2 regions of the Streptomyces sp. NPDC053432 genome follow, and region 2 is predicted to be linked to the other one. Evidence: riboswitches for the same ligand, from Rfam matches in the RefSeq annotation. Region 2 holds a riboswitch; the other holds the start of a gene.
What was found. Region 2 has a riboswitch for cobalamin ahead of ACZ6Y1_RS17845 (ribonucleoside-diphosphate reductase subunit alpha). Riboswitches for the same ligand answer to the same signal wherever they lie in the genome.
Positions count from the first base shown of each region.

Region 1: another riboswitch for cobalamin. It lies ahead of cobN (cobaltochelatase subunit CobN); the one in region 2 lies ahead of ACZ6Y1_RS17845 (ribonucleoside-diphosphate reductase subunit alpha).

Region 1 is NZ_JBVJKF010000003.1:50,984-59,389, reverse strand. It holds gene cbiE (precorrin-6y C5,15-methyltransferase (decarboxylating) subunit CbiE) at 1-77, shown strand, start outside; gene cobM (precorrin-4 C(11)-methyltransferase) at 74-823, shown strand; gene ACZ6Y1_RS06425 (cobalt-precorrin-6A reductase) at 1,245-1,967, shown strand; gene ACZ6Y1_RS06420 (precorrin-2 C(20)-methyltransferase) at 2,028-3,521, opposite strand; gene ACZ6Y1_RS06415 (precorrin-8X methylmutase) at 3,518-4,165, opposite strand; gene ACZ6Y1_RS06410 (cobalamin biosynthesis protein CobG) at 4,162-5,406, opposite strand; cobalamin riboswitch at 5,832-5,958, shown strand; gene cobN (cobaltochelatase subunit CobN) at 5,999-8,406, shown strand, end outside.
Region 2 is NZ_JBVJKF010000009.1:246,115-254,520, reverse strand. It holds gene ACZ6Y1_RS17870 (GntR family transcriptional regulator) at 157-921, shown strand; gene ACZ6Y1_RS17865 (carbon starvation CstA family protein) at 1,042-3,264, shown strand; gene ACZ6Y1_RS17860 (YbdD/YjiX family protein) at 3,261-3,455, shown strand; gene ACZ6Y1_RS17855 (Uma2 family endonuclease) at 3,505-4,089, opposite strand; gene ACZ6Y1_RS17850 (GNAT family N-acetyltransferase) at 4,168-4,662, shown strand; adenosylcobalamin-variant (AdoCbl-variant) riboswitch at 4,727-4,803, shown strand; gene ACZ6Y1_RS17845 (ribonucleoside-diphosphate reductase subunit alpha) at 4,958-7,333, shown strand; gene ACZ6Y1_RS17840 (ribonucleotide-diphosphate reductase subunit beta) at 7,333-8,352, shown strand; gene ACZ6Y1_RS17835 (hypothetical protein) at 8,304-8,406, opposite strand, start outside.

The DNA of each region.
Region 1 (8,406 bases), on a different contig from region 2:
GATTCACGGGCTGGCGACAGGCGATGCCCGTGACCCAGTGGTCAGTCACCAAGGAAAAGGATCAGGACCAGACATGACCGTGTACTTCATCGGTGCCGGCCCCGGCGCCGCCGATCTGATCACGGTGCGCGGTGCGCGGACCCTGGCCGCCGCCCCGGTCTGCCTGTACGCGGGCAGCCTCGTCCCGCGCGAACTGCTCGCCGAGTGCCCGCCGGACGCCCGCCTGGTCGACACCTCGCAGCTGAACCTGGACGAGATCGTCGCCGAGTGCGTACGGGCCCACGAGGCGGGTCAGGACGTCGCCCGGCTGCACTCCGGCGACCCGTCCATCTTCAGCGCGGTCGCGGAGCAGATGCGGCGGCTCGACGCGGCCGGCATCCCGTACGAGGTCGTCCCGGGCGTGCCGGCCTTCGCGGCGGCCGCGGCGGCGCTGAAGCGGGAGCTCACCGTCCCCACCGTCGGGCAGACCGTGATCCTCACCCGGATCGCCCAGCAGGCCACCCCCATGCCGCCGGGCGAGGACCTGGCGACGCTGGGCCGCAGCGGCGCCCTGCTGGTCCTGCACCTGGCCACCCGGTACGTGGACCGGGTCGTCGACGAACTGCTGCCGCACTACGGGGCCGAGTGCCCGGTGGCGGTGGTGGCGATGGCCAGCCGCCCCGACGAGCTGATCCTTCGGGGCACCCTGGCCGACATCGCCGCGCAGGTGAAGGAGCACGGGCTGGTCCGCACCGCCGTCATCGTGGTGGGCCGCACGCTGGGCGCGGAGCAATTCCGCGACAGCCACCTGTACTCCCCCGAACGCGACCGGCATGTCTGCTGAGACGGCCTCCGGACGCCACGTCCTGATCCTGGGCGGCACGACGGAAGCCCGCCGCCTTGCCGCTGCGCTGGCCGACGGGGGAGGGCACCTGCTCGCACACACCGGACCGGAAGCCGGCCCGGGCCCGGGCCCGGAAGCCGGCACCGGCCCGGACGCCGACGCGCGCCCGGACGCCGGCACGGCCCCGGGAGCCGCCGTGGGGCGGGGAGCCGGTGTGGGCCCAGGAGCCGGCGTGGGCCCGGGAGTAGACCTGGGCCCAGGAGCCGGCCCGGGCCCGGAGGCCGGCGTGGGCCCGAGAGCCGACCTGGGCCCGGCAGCCGGCCTGGGGCAGGGAGCCGGCCGGGGGCAGGGAGCCGGCCTGGGGCAGGGAGCCGGCGCGGCCCCGGGAGTCGGAGTGGGGTGGGGTTCCTCGCCGGACTCGCTGCGCGGCAACGGCCGCCCCGGCGCGGCGGCCGCCGCCGGGCCGCCGGCCGCGCCCTACCGGGTGACCACGTCGCTCGCGGGCCGGGTCGCCGCGCCCGTGCTGCCGCCCGGCGAGACCCGGATCGGCGGCTTCGGCGGGCCCGCCGGGCTGGCCGCGTGGATCGCCGCCCACGGGGTCACCCACCTCGTGGACGCCACCCACCCCTTCGCGGAGCGGATGAGCTTCAACGCGGCGCGCGCGGCGGCGCTTTCGGGCGTCCCGCTGCTGGCGCTGCGCCGCCCCGGCTGGACCCCGGAGCCCGGCGACGCCTGGACCTTCGCGGACTCGCTCGCCGAAGCGGCGGCCCTGCTGCCCTCCCTCGGCGGCCGCGCCTTCCTCACCACCGGCCGGATGGGCCTGCACACCTTCGCGCACCTCACCGAGACGTGGTTCCTGGTGCGTTCGGTGGACCCGCCGGACGCGCCGGTGCCGCCGCGCCTGGAAGTCGTACTGGCCCGAGGCCCCTTCACCCTGGACGACGAGCGGGCGCTGCTGGCCCGCCACCGGATCGACGTCCTGGTCACCAAGGACAGCGGCGGTTCGGCCACCGCCCCCAAGCTCACCGCGGCCCGTGAGGCGGGCGTCCCGGTCCTCGTCGTACGCCGCCCGGCCGTCCCGGAGGGCGTGGCTGAGGCGGCTTCGGTGGCAGCGGCCCTGGACTGGCTGCGGCAGCGGGCGTGAACACGCCGGGCCCGGGGTGAAGCAGGCACCCCGGGCCCGACGCCCGTCACTCCACCCCGGTCACGGGTACCGGCGCGGGGTCCACGTGATCCGCGACCCGTCGGCCCGCTCGGTGATCTGCGTCTGCGAGGAACCGATCAGCAGGATCGTCCTCATGTCCACCTCGGACGGCTCCAGTTCGGCGAGCGTGACGATCCGCACCGACTGCTCCGGCCCACCCACGTCGCGTGCGACGACCACCGGGGTCTGCGGCGCGCGCAGCTCCAGCAGCAGCTCCCGGGCCTGCGCCACCTGCCAGGTCCGGCTGCGCGAACCGGGGTTGTACAGGGCGAGCACCAGGTCGGCGGTGGCCGCGGCGCGCAGCCGTTCCGCGATGACCTCCCACGGCTTGAGCCGGTCCGACAGCGACACGGTCGCGTAGTCGTGGCCGAGCGGCGCCCCGGCCGCGGCGGCCGCCGCGTTGGCCGCCGTCACGCCCGGCAGGACCCGTACGGGCACGTCCTTGTAGCCGTCCTGGCCCGCGACCTCCAGGACCGCCGTGGCCATGGCGAAGACCCCGGGGTCGCCGCCGGAGACCACGGCCACCCGCTTGCCGCGCCGGGCGAGGTCGAGCGCGAACTCGGCGCGCTCCGACTCCACCTTGTTGTCCGAACCGTGCCTGACCTGGCCCGGCTTGACGGGCACCCGGTCCAGGTACGTCGTGTACCCGACGAGCACCTCGGCGTCGGCGAGCGCCCGCCGGGTCTGCGGGGTCAGCCACAGCGGCCCGGCCGGTCCGGTGCCGACGACCACGACCTCGCCGGGCCCCGAGGGCACGCTGCCCGGGTTGCCGATCCGGCTGGGCACTACGGCGACGGCGAAGTACGGCACGCTCTGGGCGTCCGTCTCGGCGAGCAGCCCGGTCCGCTCGCCCTCCATGGTGGCGCGCTCGACGTAGCGCGCCTCGGCGAGCCGGCCGCTGGTCTCCATCGCGCCGCGCACGGCGGGGAAGGTCCGGCCGAGCTTCATCACGACGGCCGAGTCGGTGGCGGCGAGCCGGGCGGTGAGCTCCTCCTCGGGCAGGGTGCCGGGGAGGATCGTCAGCACCTCCTCGCCCTCGACGAGCGGGGTGCCGAGCCGGGCGGCGGCGGCGCTCACCGAGGTGACGCCGGGGATCACCTCGGTCTCGTAGCGGTCCGCGAGCCGCTTGTGCATGTGCATGTACGAGCTGTAGAAGAGCGGGTCGCCCTCGGCGAGCACGGCGACGGTCCGGCCGGCGTCCAGGTGCGCGGCGAGCCGGGCCGCGGCGGCCTCGTAGAACTCCTCCATCGCGCCCTGGTACCCGCCGGGGTGGTCGGTGGTCTCGGTCGTCACCGGGTAGACCAGCGGCTCCTCGATGTGGCTCTCGCGCAGGTGCTTCGCGGCGATCGAGCGGGCGATGGACCGCCCGTGGCGCGCGCTGTGGTACGCGACGACGTCCGCCTCGCCGATCACCTCGACGGCCCGCAGGGTCATCAGGTTCGGATCGCCGGGCCCGAGCCCGACCCCGTACAGCCGTCCCTTGCCGCCGCTCATTCGGCCACGCTCGCAATGGCGTTGAGGGCGGCGGCGGCGATGGCGCTGCCGCCGCGCCGCCCGCGCACGATCAGGTGGTCGAGCCCGGAGGGGTGCGCGGCGAGGGCGTCCTTGGATTCGGCCGCGCCGATGAAGCCGACGGGCACGCCGATGACGGCGGCGGGACGCGGGGCGCCCTCCTCCATCATCTCCAGCAGCCGGAAGAGCGCGGTGGGCGCGTTGCCGACGGCGATGACGGATCCCTCCAACAGGCCCCGGTCACGCCAGACTTCGAGGGCGGCGGCGCTGCGCGTGGTGCCCATCTTCGCGGCGAGCTCCGGCACGGCCGGGTCGGAGAGGGTGCAGATCACGTCGTTGTCGGCGGGCAGCCGCTTGCGGGTGACCCCGCTGGCGACCATCTGCACGTCGCACAGGATCGGCGCGCCGGCCTCCAGCGCGGCGCGGGCCCGCAGCACCACCTCGGGCGTGTACCCCAGGTCGCGGGGCAGGTCGGTCATCCCGCAGGCGTGAATCATGCGCACCGCGACCTGGGCGACCGAGGCGGGCAGCCCGGAGAGATCCGCCTCGGCGCGGATCGTGGCAAAGGACTGGCGGTAGATCGCGGCGCCGTCCTTCTCGTACTCGAACACGGTGTACTCGCTCATTTCTTCACTGCGGCTTCGGAATCTGAGGGGTTCGCGTGGCGCGCGGCCGACAGCGCGGCCGCCAGGTCTGCCGGCTCGCGGGACACTTCCCGCCCGTGCACGGACAACCGGTATCCGTCCCCCGTGGCGAGGGCGTCCACCCATTGCGTCCCCCGCGGGTGCCCGCACCTGCGCTCGCAGCCGGACCAGTGCACGGGCAGCTCGCCCGTCGCCACCCGTACGAGGGCACGCGCGTCGGCACGCACGTCCGCGAGGGACTTCGCGCAACCGGGCCGCCCGGTACAGGCGGTGACGGACCGCCAGGGACTGCCGGGGTCGGTGACGAGCCCGGGGTCGACGGCCGCCGGGGCGCCGCCCGTGACGACGATGCTGCGCCAGGGCGTGATCCGCAGGTCTCCCGGCAGCGTCCGCCACTGGGCGGTGGTGAGCCGGCCGAGCGGGACCAGCACGCAGAGCGCGTCCCCGTGGGCCCCGGGGGCGGGCGGCGGCGCGCACGGCCCGGCCGCGTCGGCAACGTACCGGGCGGGGATCCCGAAACCGTCCAGCACCCGGCCGAACTCACCGGTGTCCAGGGCGTGTTCGCCGGTCAGCTCGGCCACGCGCCAGGCCCGGGTCCCGGCCTCCGCGACGGCGTCGAGGAGGTGGTGGGCGGCCAGCAGGGCGGCCCGGGGCGCGTCCTCGGCCCGGACCTCGACGGCGTCGCGGGCCGCGCCGAGGCGCAGCAGCGTACGGCCGTCGGCGTCGGGGCCGAGGAGGGTGATGTCGGGGTCGAGGGCGGCGACGTCCCCACGGCCGTCGTCGACGGCGAACAGGAACCGCCCGGACAGGGCGGTGACGCGGGCGTCGGCGCAGAGCAGTGCGTCGAGCGCCGTCGCCGGGCCGGGGTCGGCGAGCGGGGAGGCGACGATGTTGCGCACCCGCTCGTGGGCCGGGGCGGGCAGCAGCCCGGCCGCGTCGAGCAACTCGGCGAGCCCGCCCCCGCACCCGTCGGCGAGGCCGCGCAGCTGTACGTTCCCGCGCGAGGTGAGCTCCAGGTGCCCGTCCCCGAACCGGTCGGCGGCGACCGCCAGCGCGGCGGCCTGCGACGCGGTCAGCAGCCCGCCGGGGATCCGCACCCGCGCGAGGAACCCGTCGTCCGCGGCGTGCAGCCGCAGCGCGCCGGGGCAGGCGTCACCGCGGTCCCGTATGACGGGTTCGTCCCGCGATGCGGCGACAGGGGGCTGGGGCATGGCGGCGAGCATACCTACGTTTCCGCTCCCCCGACCTGTGTCCGTCGCCACCCTGAGCACCCACACCGTCACCAACCCACCCCCGCCCAGCCAATCCAGGCCCGCCCAGCCAACCCACCCCCGGCCCAGCCAATCCAGGCCCGCCCGGCCAATCCACCCCCGGCCCAGCCAATCCAGCCCCCGCCCGGCCAATCCAGCCCCCGCCCGGCCAATCCAGCCCCGCCGGCGTTTGAGGCGCGGGGTCCGGGGCAGAGCCCCGGCAACGGACCCGCACCCGAACGCCCCAGCCGGCGCAGCACAACGGCAGAGCCCCGGCAACGGCCCCGCACCCGAACCGCCCCGCCGGCGCAGCACAACGGCAGAGCCCCGGCAACCGCCCCCACCCCCCACCTCGCCCGGCCAGGGCAAAGCCCCCCTAGGATGACCCCCGGCGGCGCCACACGGTCCGCCATCGCCGAGGACGGCGACATGGGAGGAAGCCCGGTGCGATTCCGGCGCGGTCCCGCCACTGTGAATCCCGCGGAGCGACCCGCGGGGTGAGTCAGGAACTCCCGCTGTCCTCACTGCCCGGGGCGCGGAAACCCCGAGGAAGGCCTGCCGCCGCATGATCCTGCTGCTGTCGACGTCCGACACCGATCTGCTCAGCGCCCGCGCCGCGAACCTGGCCGCGAACACCGCCGCCACCGCGGACACCGCCGCCACCGGCGACACCGCCGTCCCGTACCGGTTCGCGAACCCCTCCCGGCTGCCCCTCGACGACCTCCCCGCGCTCCTCGACGGGGTCGACCTGGTCGTCGTACGCCTCCTCGGCGGCCTGCGCGCCTGGCAGGACGGCCTCGACGTCCTCCTCGCCCCGGGCCAGACCCGCCCGGTCGTCGTCCTGACCGGCGAACAGGCTCCCGACGCCCAGCTGATGGAGGCCTCCACGGTCCCCATCGGCATCGCGGCCGAGGCGCACGCCTACCTCGCGCACGGCGGCCCGGCCAACCTCGGGCAGCTGGCCCGCTTCCTCTCGGACACCGTCCTCCTCACCGGCCACGGCTTCGAGCCCCCGGCCGCCGCCCCCACCTGGGGCTCCCTGGAGCGCACCTCCACGCAGACCACCGGCCCCGCCATCGCGGTGCTCTACTACCGCGCCCACCAGATGTCCGGCAACACCGCCTTCGTGCACGCCCTCTGCGACGCGATCGAGGCCCAGGGCGCCCGGCCGCTCCCCCTGTACGTCTCCTCCCTGCGCACCCCGGAGCCGGAGCTCCTCCAGGCCCTGGAGTCCGCGGACGCGATCGTCACCACCGTCCTCGCCGCCGGCGGCACCAAGCCCGCCACCGCCTCCGCGGGCGGAGACGACGAGTCCTGGGACGCCGGCGCCCTCGCCGCCCTCGGCGTGCCGATCCTCCAGGCCCTGTGCCTGACCGGCTCCCGTTCCGCCTGGGAGGAGAACGACGAGGGCCTGTCCCCCCTCGACGCCGCCACCCAGGTCGCCGTACCCGAGTTCGACGGCCGCCTGATCACGGTCCCGTTCTCCTTCAAGGAGCTCGACGAGGACGGTCTGCCCGCCTACGTCGCCGACCCCGAACGCGCCGCCCGCGTCGCCGGCATCGCGGTGCGCCACGCCCGCCTGCGCCACACCGACCGCCGTGACAAGCGGATCGCGCTGGTCCTCTCCGCGTACCCGACCAAGCACTCCCGCATCGGCAACGCGGTCGGCCTGGACACCCCGGCCAGCGCCGTGGAGCTGCTGCGCACCCTCATCTCCCACGGCTACGACTTCGGTCCGGCCGCCGAGATCCCCGGCCTGGTCTCCGGCGACGGCGACGAGCTGATCCGCGCGCTCATCGAGGCCGGCGGCCACGACCAGGACTGGCTGACCGAGGAGCAGTTGGCGCGCAACCCCGTCCGCATCCCGGCGGCGGACTACAAGCGCTGGTACTCCGAGCTGCCCGCCGACCTGCGCGAGAGCGTCGAGGAGCACTGGGGCGAGGCGCCGGGAAACATGTTCGTCGACCGCTCCGCCAACCCGGAGGGCGACATCGTCCTGGCCGCCCTGCGCCGCGGCAACCTCCTGATCCTGATCCAGCCGCCGCGCGGCTTCGGCGAGAACCCGATCGCGATCTACCACGACCCGGACCTGCCGCCGTCGCACCACTACCTGGCGGCGTACCGCTGGATCCAGGCGGCGGCGGCCGACGGCGGCTTCGGTGCCGACGCGATGATCCACCTGGGCAAGCACGGCAACCTGGAGTGGCTCCCGGGCAAGAACGCCGGCCTGTCCGCCTCCTGCGCCCCCGACGCGGCCCTCGGCGACCTGCCCCTCATCTACCCGTTCCTGGTCAACGACCCGGGCGAGGGCACCCAGGCCAAGCGCCGCGTCCACGCGACCCTCATCGACCACCTCGTCCCGCCGATGGCGCGCGCCGAGTCGTACGGCGACATCGCCCGCCTGGAGCAGCACCTGGACGAGTACGCGCAGATCAGCGCCATGGACCCGGCCAAGCTCCCGGCCATCCGCGCGCAGATCTGGACCCTGATCCAGGCCGCGAAGCTCGACCACGACCTGGGCCTGGACGAGCGCCCGGACGACGACGGCTTCGACGACTTCCTCCTGCACGTCGACGGCTGGCTGTGCGAGGTCAAGGACGCCCAGATCCGCGACGGTCTGCACGTCCTCGGCGGCGCCCCGGCCGGCGAGTCCCGCGTCAACCTGGTCCTCGCGATCCTGCGCGCCCGCCAGATCTGGGGCGGCACGACGGCCCTCCCGGGCCTGCGCGAGGCCCTCGGCCTGGACGAGTCCGCGGCCACCCGCACCTCGGCGGACACCGTCGAGGAGCAGGCCCGCGCCCTGGTCCGGGCCATGGAGGACGCGGACTGGTCCCTGGAGGCCGTACCCGCCGTGGCCGCGGGCCACCCCCAGGCGGTCGCCGACGTCCTGTCCTTCGCCGCCCGCGAGGTGGTCCCCCGCCTGGCCGGCACCACGGACGAGATCGCCCACGTGGTCTCGGCCCTGGACGGCGA
Region 2 (8,406 bases):
GGGTGTCAAGGGTCTAATGAGCGGGTGTCCGGTCCGTTATCGGACCGACACCTGGACAGAGAGAAAGCCTGTCCCCCCGCACGTGTCACGATGTGACCGCACATATCGGAGGAGCCGGTGACGGCAGCGAAACTGGAGTCGGGAAGGCGGGCGGCGATGGCCACCGAAGGGGCGATCACGGAGCCGGAAGGCGGGGCGGCCACTCGCACGGCGCGTGTACCCAAGTACTACCGACTCAAGCGGCACTTGCTCGACATGACCGAGACACTGCCGCCCGGGACCCCGGTCCCGCCCGAGCGCACGCTCGCGGCCGAATTCGACACCTCGCGGACCACCGTCCGCCAGGCCCTCCAGGAACTGGTCGTGGAGGGACGGCTCGAGCGGATCCAGGGCAAGGGCACCTTCGTCGCCAAGCCCAAGGTCTCCCAGGCGCTGCAACTCACCTCGTACACCGAGGACATGCGGGCCCAGGGCCTGGAACCGACCTCCCAGCTCCTCGACATCGGCTACGTGACGGCCGACGACACCCTCGCCGGGCTACTGAAGATCAACACCGGCGGCCGGGTCCTGCGCATCGAGCGGCTGCGCCTGGCCAGCGGCGAGCCGATGGCCATCGAGACCACCCACCTCTCGGCCAAGCGCTTCCCCGCACTGCGCCGTTCGCTCGCCAAGTACACCTCGCTGTACACCGCCCTGGCCGAGGTGTACGACGTGCACCTGGCCGAGGCGGAGGAGACCATCGAGACCTCGCTGGCCACGCCGCGCGAGGCCGGCCTGCTCGGCACCGACGTCGGCCTGCCGATGCTGATGCTCTCCCGCCACTCCCTGGACGCCGACGGCGAGCCGGTGGAGTGGGTGCGGTCCGTGTACCGCGGCGACCGCTACAAGTTCGTCGCCAGGCTGAAGCGCCCCGCCGTCTGACGAGGGGCGTCCGGCAGTCGCCGTGCCCATACCGTTATACGGACGGGGTCTTACGCTGACCGGCCGATCCCCCGTAGATTCCCTGCGCTTACGCAGATGATCGACGAGGGGACGAGGGTCATGGCCGAACCGGAAGCAACAGGGACACAACGGGACGTGGCGAGTCCGGGCACCACACCCGGCTCGCCCTCTCCGAAGTCCGTCGCCGTATGGGTGCTCGTCGCACTCGTCGGCGCCGCCGGGTGGGGCGTGCTCGCCCTCTCCCGCGGCGAGGAGATCTCCGCCGCCTGGCTGCTCGCGGCCGCGGTCGGCTCCTACGCCATCGGCTACCGCTTCTACGCGCGTTTCATCGCGAACCGCGTGCTGAAGGTGGACGCCACCCGGGCCACCCCCGCCGAACGCCTCGACAACGGTGTCGACTTCCACCCCACCGACCGCCGGGTGCTCTTCGGCCACCACTTCGCCGCCGTCGCCGGCGCCGGCCCGCTCGTCGGCCCCGTGCTCGCCGCGCAGATGGGCTACCTGCCGGGCACCATCTGGATCGTCGCGGGCGTCATCTTCGCCGGCGCCGTCCAGGACATGGTCACGCTGTTCTTCTCCACCCGCCGCGACGGCCGCTCCCTCGGCCAGATGGCCCGTGACGAGATCGGCCCGATCGGCGGAGCCGCCGCCCTGGTCGCCGTGTTCACCATCATGATCATCCTGCTGGCCGTGCTCGGCCTGGTCATCGTGAACGCCCTGGCGCACTCCCCGTGGGGCGTCTTCTCCATCGGCATGACCATCCCGATCGCCCTCTTCATGGGCTTCTACCTGCGCGTACTGCGGCCGGGCCGGGTCACCGAGGTCTCCGTCATCGGCGTCGCGCTGCTGCTCCTCGCCATCGTCGCGGGCGGCTGGGTCGCCGAGTCCTCGCTGGCGTCCACCTTCACGCTGGAGAAGGAGACGCTGGTCATCTGGATGATCGGCTACGGCTTCGTCGCGTCGGTGCTGCCGGTGTGGATGCTTCTCGCGCCCCGCGACTACCTCTCCACCTTCATGAAGGTCGGCACCATCGCACTGATGGCGCTGGGCGTGGTCATCGCCATGCCGACCCTGAAGATGCCCGCGGTCACCGACTTCGCGGCCCGTGGCGACGGCCCGGTCTTCGCCGGGTCGATGTTCCCCTTCGTCTTCATCACCATCGCGTGCGGGGCCCTGTCCGGCTTCCACTCGCTGGTCTCCTCGGGCACCACCCCGAAGATGATCCAGAAGGAGACCCAGGTCCGGGTCATCGGCTACGGCGCGATGCTCACGGAGTCGTTCGTCGCCATCATGGCGATGATCGCGGCCACCATCATCGATCCCGGTCTGTTCTTCGCGGTGAACTCCCCCGGCGGCGTCATCGGCACCACGGTCCAGAGCGCCTCGCAGGCGGTGACCCACTTCGGCTTCGCGATCAGCCCGGAGGCGCTCGCGCAGGCCGCCAAGGACGTCGAGGAGGCGAGCCTGCTCTCCCGCACCGGTGGCGCGCCGACCTTCGCACTCGGAATGTCGGAGATCTTCTCGTCCGTGATCGGCGGCGCGGGGATGAAGGCCTTCTGGTATCACTTCGCCATCATGTTCGAGGCGCTGTTCATCCTGACGACCGTCGACGCGGGCACCCGCGTGGGGCGGTTCATGCTCCAGGACACCCTCGGCAACGTGCACAAGTCCTTCAAGGACGTCAGCTGGAAGCCCGGCGTGTGGATCGCCAGCGCCGTCGTCGTCGGCGGCTGGGGCTACTTCCTCTGGGTCGGCATCAAGGACCCGCTGGGCGGCATCAACCAGCTCTTCCCGCTGTTCGGCATCGCGAACCAGCTCCTCGCCGCCGTCGCCCTGGCCGTCTGCACCACGCTGCTGGTCAAGTCCGGCCGGCTCAAGTGGGCCTGGGTGACCGGCGTTCCGCTGGCATGGGACGTGGCCGTGACGCTGACCGCGAGCTACCAGAAGGTCTTCTCGGACGACGTGAAGGTCGGCTTCTTCGCGCAGCGCGACAAGTACCAGGGCGGGATCGACGCGGGCAAGGTGCTGCCGCCCGCCAAGACCATGGACGACATGCACACCGTGGTCACCAACGCCACGGTGGACGGCGTGCTGTCGGCACTGTTCGCGGCACTGATCATCATCGTGCTGGCCGACGCCGCCCGGACCTGCTTCAAGGCGGTCTCCGACCCGGAGTCGGTGCGGCTGTCCGAGGTCCCGTGGACCGAGTCGAAGATCGTCGCCCCGGCCGGGCTGATCCCGACCGCGGCCGAACGGGCCGAGCTCGCCGCGGCGGGCCTGGACTCGGGCGGCGGACGGGCCAAGGAACCGGCGGCGTCGTGAGCGTGCGCGACGCGCTGGCCCGCGTCCGGTACTTCGTACGGGAGTTCTCGGGCGAGGCGGCCTACGACCGGTACGTAGCCCACGCCCGGTCCCACGACCCGCAGGCGGCCGTCCCCACCCGGCGCGAGTTCGAACGCGCCCGCACGGACGCCCGCGAGGCGGACCCCCGCGAGGGCTTCCGCTGCTGCTGAGCGCAGCCCGAAGGGCCCCGCCGAGTACGGCGGGGCCCTTCGCCGTTCGTCAGCGCACCCAGTCCTTGAGGGGCTCGGTCCGGAGGGTGATCCCGACGGGCTCGGGAAGGTTGACTTCCCTGCCGAAGGGAACGGTGCGGACGGTCTCGTAGCGCTCGCCGTCAGGGTCGCTGTGAACGAGAACCTGGCACTTGAGCCGGTCGATGAGCAGGTACACGGGGATACCGGTCTCCGCGTAGGCGCGCGGCTTCTCGACCCGGTCGCGCCGCTCGGTGTCGGAGTCCCACGAGGTCACCTCGACGGCCATCAGGATCGAGTTCGGATCCACCCAGTCGCCCTGCCCGACGAAGGCGTCTTCGTGTGCCAGGACCCCATCCGGAATGGCGCGCCCTTCCCGGTGCTGTTCGGCCTTGATCCCCTGCCCGGCGTGCAGCCAGAACCCCGGACGGTGTTGGATGCAGATCCGCGACAGCCATACGATGATCCGCCCGTGGTCCCCGTCAGGCATGGCCTTGCTCCTCAGCACCCCACCGATGAATTCCAGTCGCAGCCCCTCCTCCTCGCGGGCCGCTATCCGGGCCAGGTGCTCGAACGCTTCGGTCGTCATGTGGGGGCGTTCGGTCATGACGGTCATGCCTCGCTCGCCTTCCTCGACGGTGCTGCCTCCGACGATAGCGCCGACCGCCGACACCCGTCCGGCACACTCGACCGCATGGACATCCTGATCAGGGCGGCCCGACCCGCCGAATACGAACAGCTCGGCGAGATCACCGCGCAGGCCTACCTGGGCGACGGGCTCCTCGGCTCCGGCGAGGCGTTCTACGCGGGCGTGCTGCGCGACGTCGCCGGGCGGGCCGCCCACGGCGAGGTGCTCGTGGCCGCCCACGAGGGGGCCGTGCTCGGCGGGGTGACCTTCGCCCCGCCCGGGAGCCCGCTCGCCGACATCGCCGGGCCCGGCGAGGCGGAGTTCCGGATGCTGGCCGTCTCCCGGGAGGCGCGCGGACGCGGCGCGGGCGAGGCCCTGGTGCGGGCCTGCATGGCCCGGGCCCGGGAGCTGGAGGGCGTCACGCACCTGGTGCTCTCGACCCAGCGCGGCATGCAGGGCGCCCAACGGATCTACGAACGGCTCGGTTTCGTCCGCACGCCCGAGCGGGACTGGGCGCCCGTTCCCGGGCTGACCCTGCTCACCTACCGTCTGGAGCTGTAACCGCAGCGACACAACATCTAGGGGGTCGCGCAGGACGCGGCCCCCACATGTATGCTCATCCTCGCTGTCGCCGCAGGGGAATCCGGTGCGAATCCGGAACTGTCCCGCAACGGTATGAAAAGTCCGAGGACCTGCCGACGGTGCACCCGGGTCGACCGAACCGGGTGCCGATACGTCCGGGCTTCGAGGTTGGGCCGGTGGACGCCGTGCGGTGTTACGCGTACCTGCCACGCCCGCACGCGCTCCCCCGCGTCCGCCCGCCGTCGCCCGGGCCGAGCGAGGGAGAGCTCCCGCCGTGACCATCGCGCCTTCCGCACCGCGCGCCGAGTCCGTTTCTGGCGACAACACCGAGGGCCCGGGGGCCGCGCTGCTGCGTACCCTCACCGAACTGACGGCGGACCTCCCCGACACCGACCCCGGCCGGGTGGCCGCCGCCGCGCTGCGCGGCCGCAGCTCCACGGCCGACGAGGCCGAACTGCGCGGCCTGGCCACCGAGGCCGCCGCGGGCCTGATCTCCGAGGACCCGGCGTACTCGAAGCTCGCCGCCCGGCTGCTGACGCTGGCCGTCCGCGACGAGGCCGCCGGCCAGGGCTCCACCTCCTTCTCCGGTTCCGTCGAGGTCGGCCACCGCGAGGGCCTCATCGCCGACCGCACGGCCGAGTTCGTCCGCGCCCACGCGGCCCGGCTGGACTCGCTGGTCGAGCACTCCCTCGCCGAGGGCGCGGACGACCGCTTCGGCTTCTTCGGCCTGCGCACCCTGCACAGCCGCTACCTGCTGCGCCACCCCCTCACCCGCCAGGTGATCGAGACCCCGCAGTACTTCATGCTGCGCGTGGCCTGCGGCCTCGCCGCGGACGAGAGCGTCCGGGCCGTCGAGGAGGTGGCCTCGCTGTACCGGCTGATGAGCCGCCTCGACTACCTGCCCTCCTCCCCCACGCTCTTCAACTCCGGCACCCGGCACCCGCAGATGTCCTCCTGCTACCTGCTGGACTCCCCGCTGGACGAGCTCGACTCGATCTACGACCGCTACCACCAGGTCGCCCGCCTCTCCAAGCACGCCGGCGGCATCGGCCTCTCGTACTCCCGCATCCGCGCCCGCGGTTCGCTGATCCGCGGCACCAACGGCCACTCCAACGGCATCGTGCCGTTCCTGAAGACGCTGGACGCCTCCGTCGCCGCCGTGAACCAGGGCGGCCGCCGCAAGGGCGCCGCCGCCGTCTACCTGGAGACCTGGCACGCGGACATCGAGGAGTTCCTGGAGCTCCGCGACAACACCGGTGAGGACCAGCGCCGTACGCACAACCTGAACCTCGCCCACTGGGTGCCGGACGAGTTCATGCGCCGCGTGAACGCCGACGCCGACTGGTCGCTGTTCTCCCCGGCCGACGTCCCCGAGCTGGTCGACCTGTGGGGCGACGCGTTCGACGCCGCCTACCGCAAGGCCGAGGAGTCGGGCCTGGCCCGCAAGACCATGCCCGCCCGCGACCTGTACGGCCGGATGATGCGCACCCTCGCGCAGACCGGCCAGGGCTGGATGACCTTCAAGGACGCCTCCAACCGCACGGCGAACCAGACCGCCGAGCCCGGCACGGTCGTCCACTCCTCCAACCTGTGCACCGAGATCATCGAGGTCACGAACGACGGGGAGACCGCCGTCTGCAACCTCGGCTCGGTCAACCTCGGCGCCTTCGTCGTGGACGGCGGGATCGACTGGGAGCGGATCGACGAGACCGTCCGCACCGCCGTCACCTTCCTCGACCGCGTGGTGGACATCAACTTCTACCCGACCGAGCAGGCGGGCCGCTCCAACGCCCGCTGGCGACCGGTCGGCCTGGGCGCCATGGGCCTCCAGGACGTCTTCTTCAAGCTGAAGCTGCCCTTCGACTCCGCCGAGGCGAAGGCGCTGTCCACGAAGCTCTCCGAGCGCATCATGCTGGCCGCGTACGAGGCCTCGTGCGACCTCGCCGAGCGCAGCGGCCCGCTGCCCGCGTGGCAGCAGACCCGCACCGCGCGCGGCGTCCTGCACCCGGACCACTACGAGACCGAGCTGAACTGGCCGGAGCGCTGGGACGCCCTGCGCGCCCGCGTCGCCAAGACCGGCATGCGCAACTCGCTGCTCCTCGCGATCGCCCCGACGGCGACGATCGCCTCGATCGCCGGCGTGTACGAGTGCATCGAGCCGCAGGTCTCCAACCTCTTCAAGCGCGAGACCCTGTCGGGCGAGTTCCTCCAGGTCAACGGCTACCTGGTGGAGGAGCTGAAGCAGCTCGGCGTGTGGGACGCCCAGACCCGCGAGGCGCTGCGCGACTCCTCCGGTTCGGTCCAGGGCTTCGGCTGGATCCCGGCGGAGGTGCGCGAGCTGTACCGCACGGCGTGGGAGATCCCGCAGCGCGGCCTGATCGACATGGCGGCGGCCCGTACGCCGTTCCTCGACCAGTCGCAGTCGCTGAACCTGTTCCTGGAGACGCCCACCATCGGCAAGCTCAGCTCGATGTACGCGTACGCCTGGAAGCAGGGCCTGAAGACCACGTACTACCTGCGCTCGCGCCCGGCGACGAAGATCGCCCGCGCCGCGCAGGCCGCCACCCCGGTGGCGCTCCCCCAGGCCGTCGACGCCGATGCGCTGGCCTGCTCCCTTGAGAACCCCGAGTCCTGCGAGGCCTGCCAGTAATGAGCAACACCCAGTCCGACAAGAACCTCCTGGACCCGGGCTTCGAGCTCACGCTCCGCCCGATGCGCTACCCCGACTTCTACGAGCGCTACCGGGACGCCATCAAGAACACCTGGACCGTGGAGGAGGTCGACCTCCACTCGGACGTCGCCGACCTCGCGAAGCTGACCCCGGCCGAGCAGCACATGATCGGCCGTCTGGTGGCGTTCTTCGCGACGGGCGACTCGATCGTCTCGAACAACCTGGTGCTCACCCTCTACAAGCACATCAACTCCCCGGAGGCGCGCCTGTACCTGTCGCGCCAGCTGTTCGAGGAGGCCGTGCACGTCCAGTTCTACCTGACGCTGCTCGACACCTACCTGCCCGACCCGGACGACCGCGCGGCGGCCTTCGACGCGGTCGAGGAGATCCCCTCGATCCGTGAGAAGGCGCAGTTCTGCTTCAAGTGGATGGACTCGGTCGAGAAGATCGAGCGGCTGGAGACGCAGGCCGACCGCCGCCGTTTCCTGCTGAACCTGATCTGCTTCGCCGCGTGCATCGAGGGCCTGTTCTTCTACGGCGCCTTCGCGTACGTGTACTGGTTCCGCTCCCGCGGTCTGCTGCACGGCCTGGCCACCGGCACCAACTGGGTGTTCCGCGACGAGAGCTGCCACATGGACTTCGCCTTCGCGGTCATCGACACCGTCCGCAAGGAGGAGCCGGAGCTCTTCGACGAGGAGCTGCGGCAGCAGGTCACCGACATGCTGAAGGAGGCCGTCGAGGCGGAGCTCCAGTTCGGCCGCGACCTGTGCGGCGACGGTCTGCCGGGCATGAACACCGAGTCGATGCGCGAGTACCTGGAGTGCGTCGCCGACCAGCGCCTGGTCCGCCTCGGCTTCCCGCCGGTGTACGGCTCGCAGAACCCGTTCTCCTTCATGGAGCTGCAGGGCGTCCAGGAGCTGACGAACTTCTTCGAGCGCCGCCCGTCGGCCTACCAGGTCGCGGTCGAGGGGACCGTCGACCTGGACGAGGACTTCTGAGCCTTCGAGGGCTCGCACTCCTTCGCCTCCGATCGGCCGGCGGCTGCTTCGCGC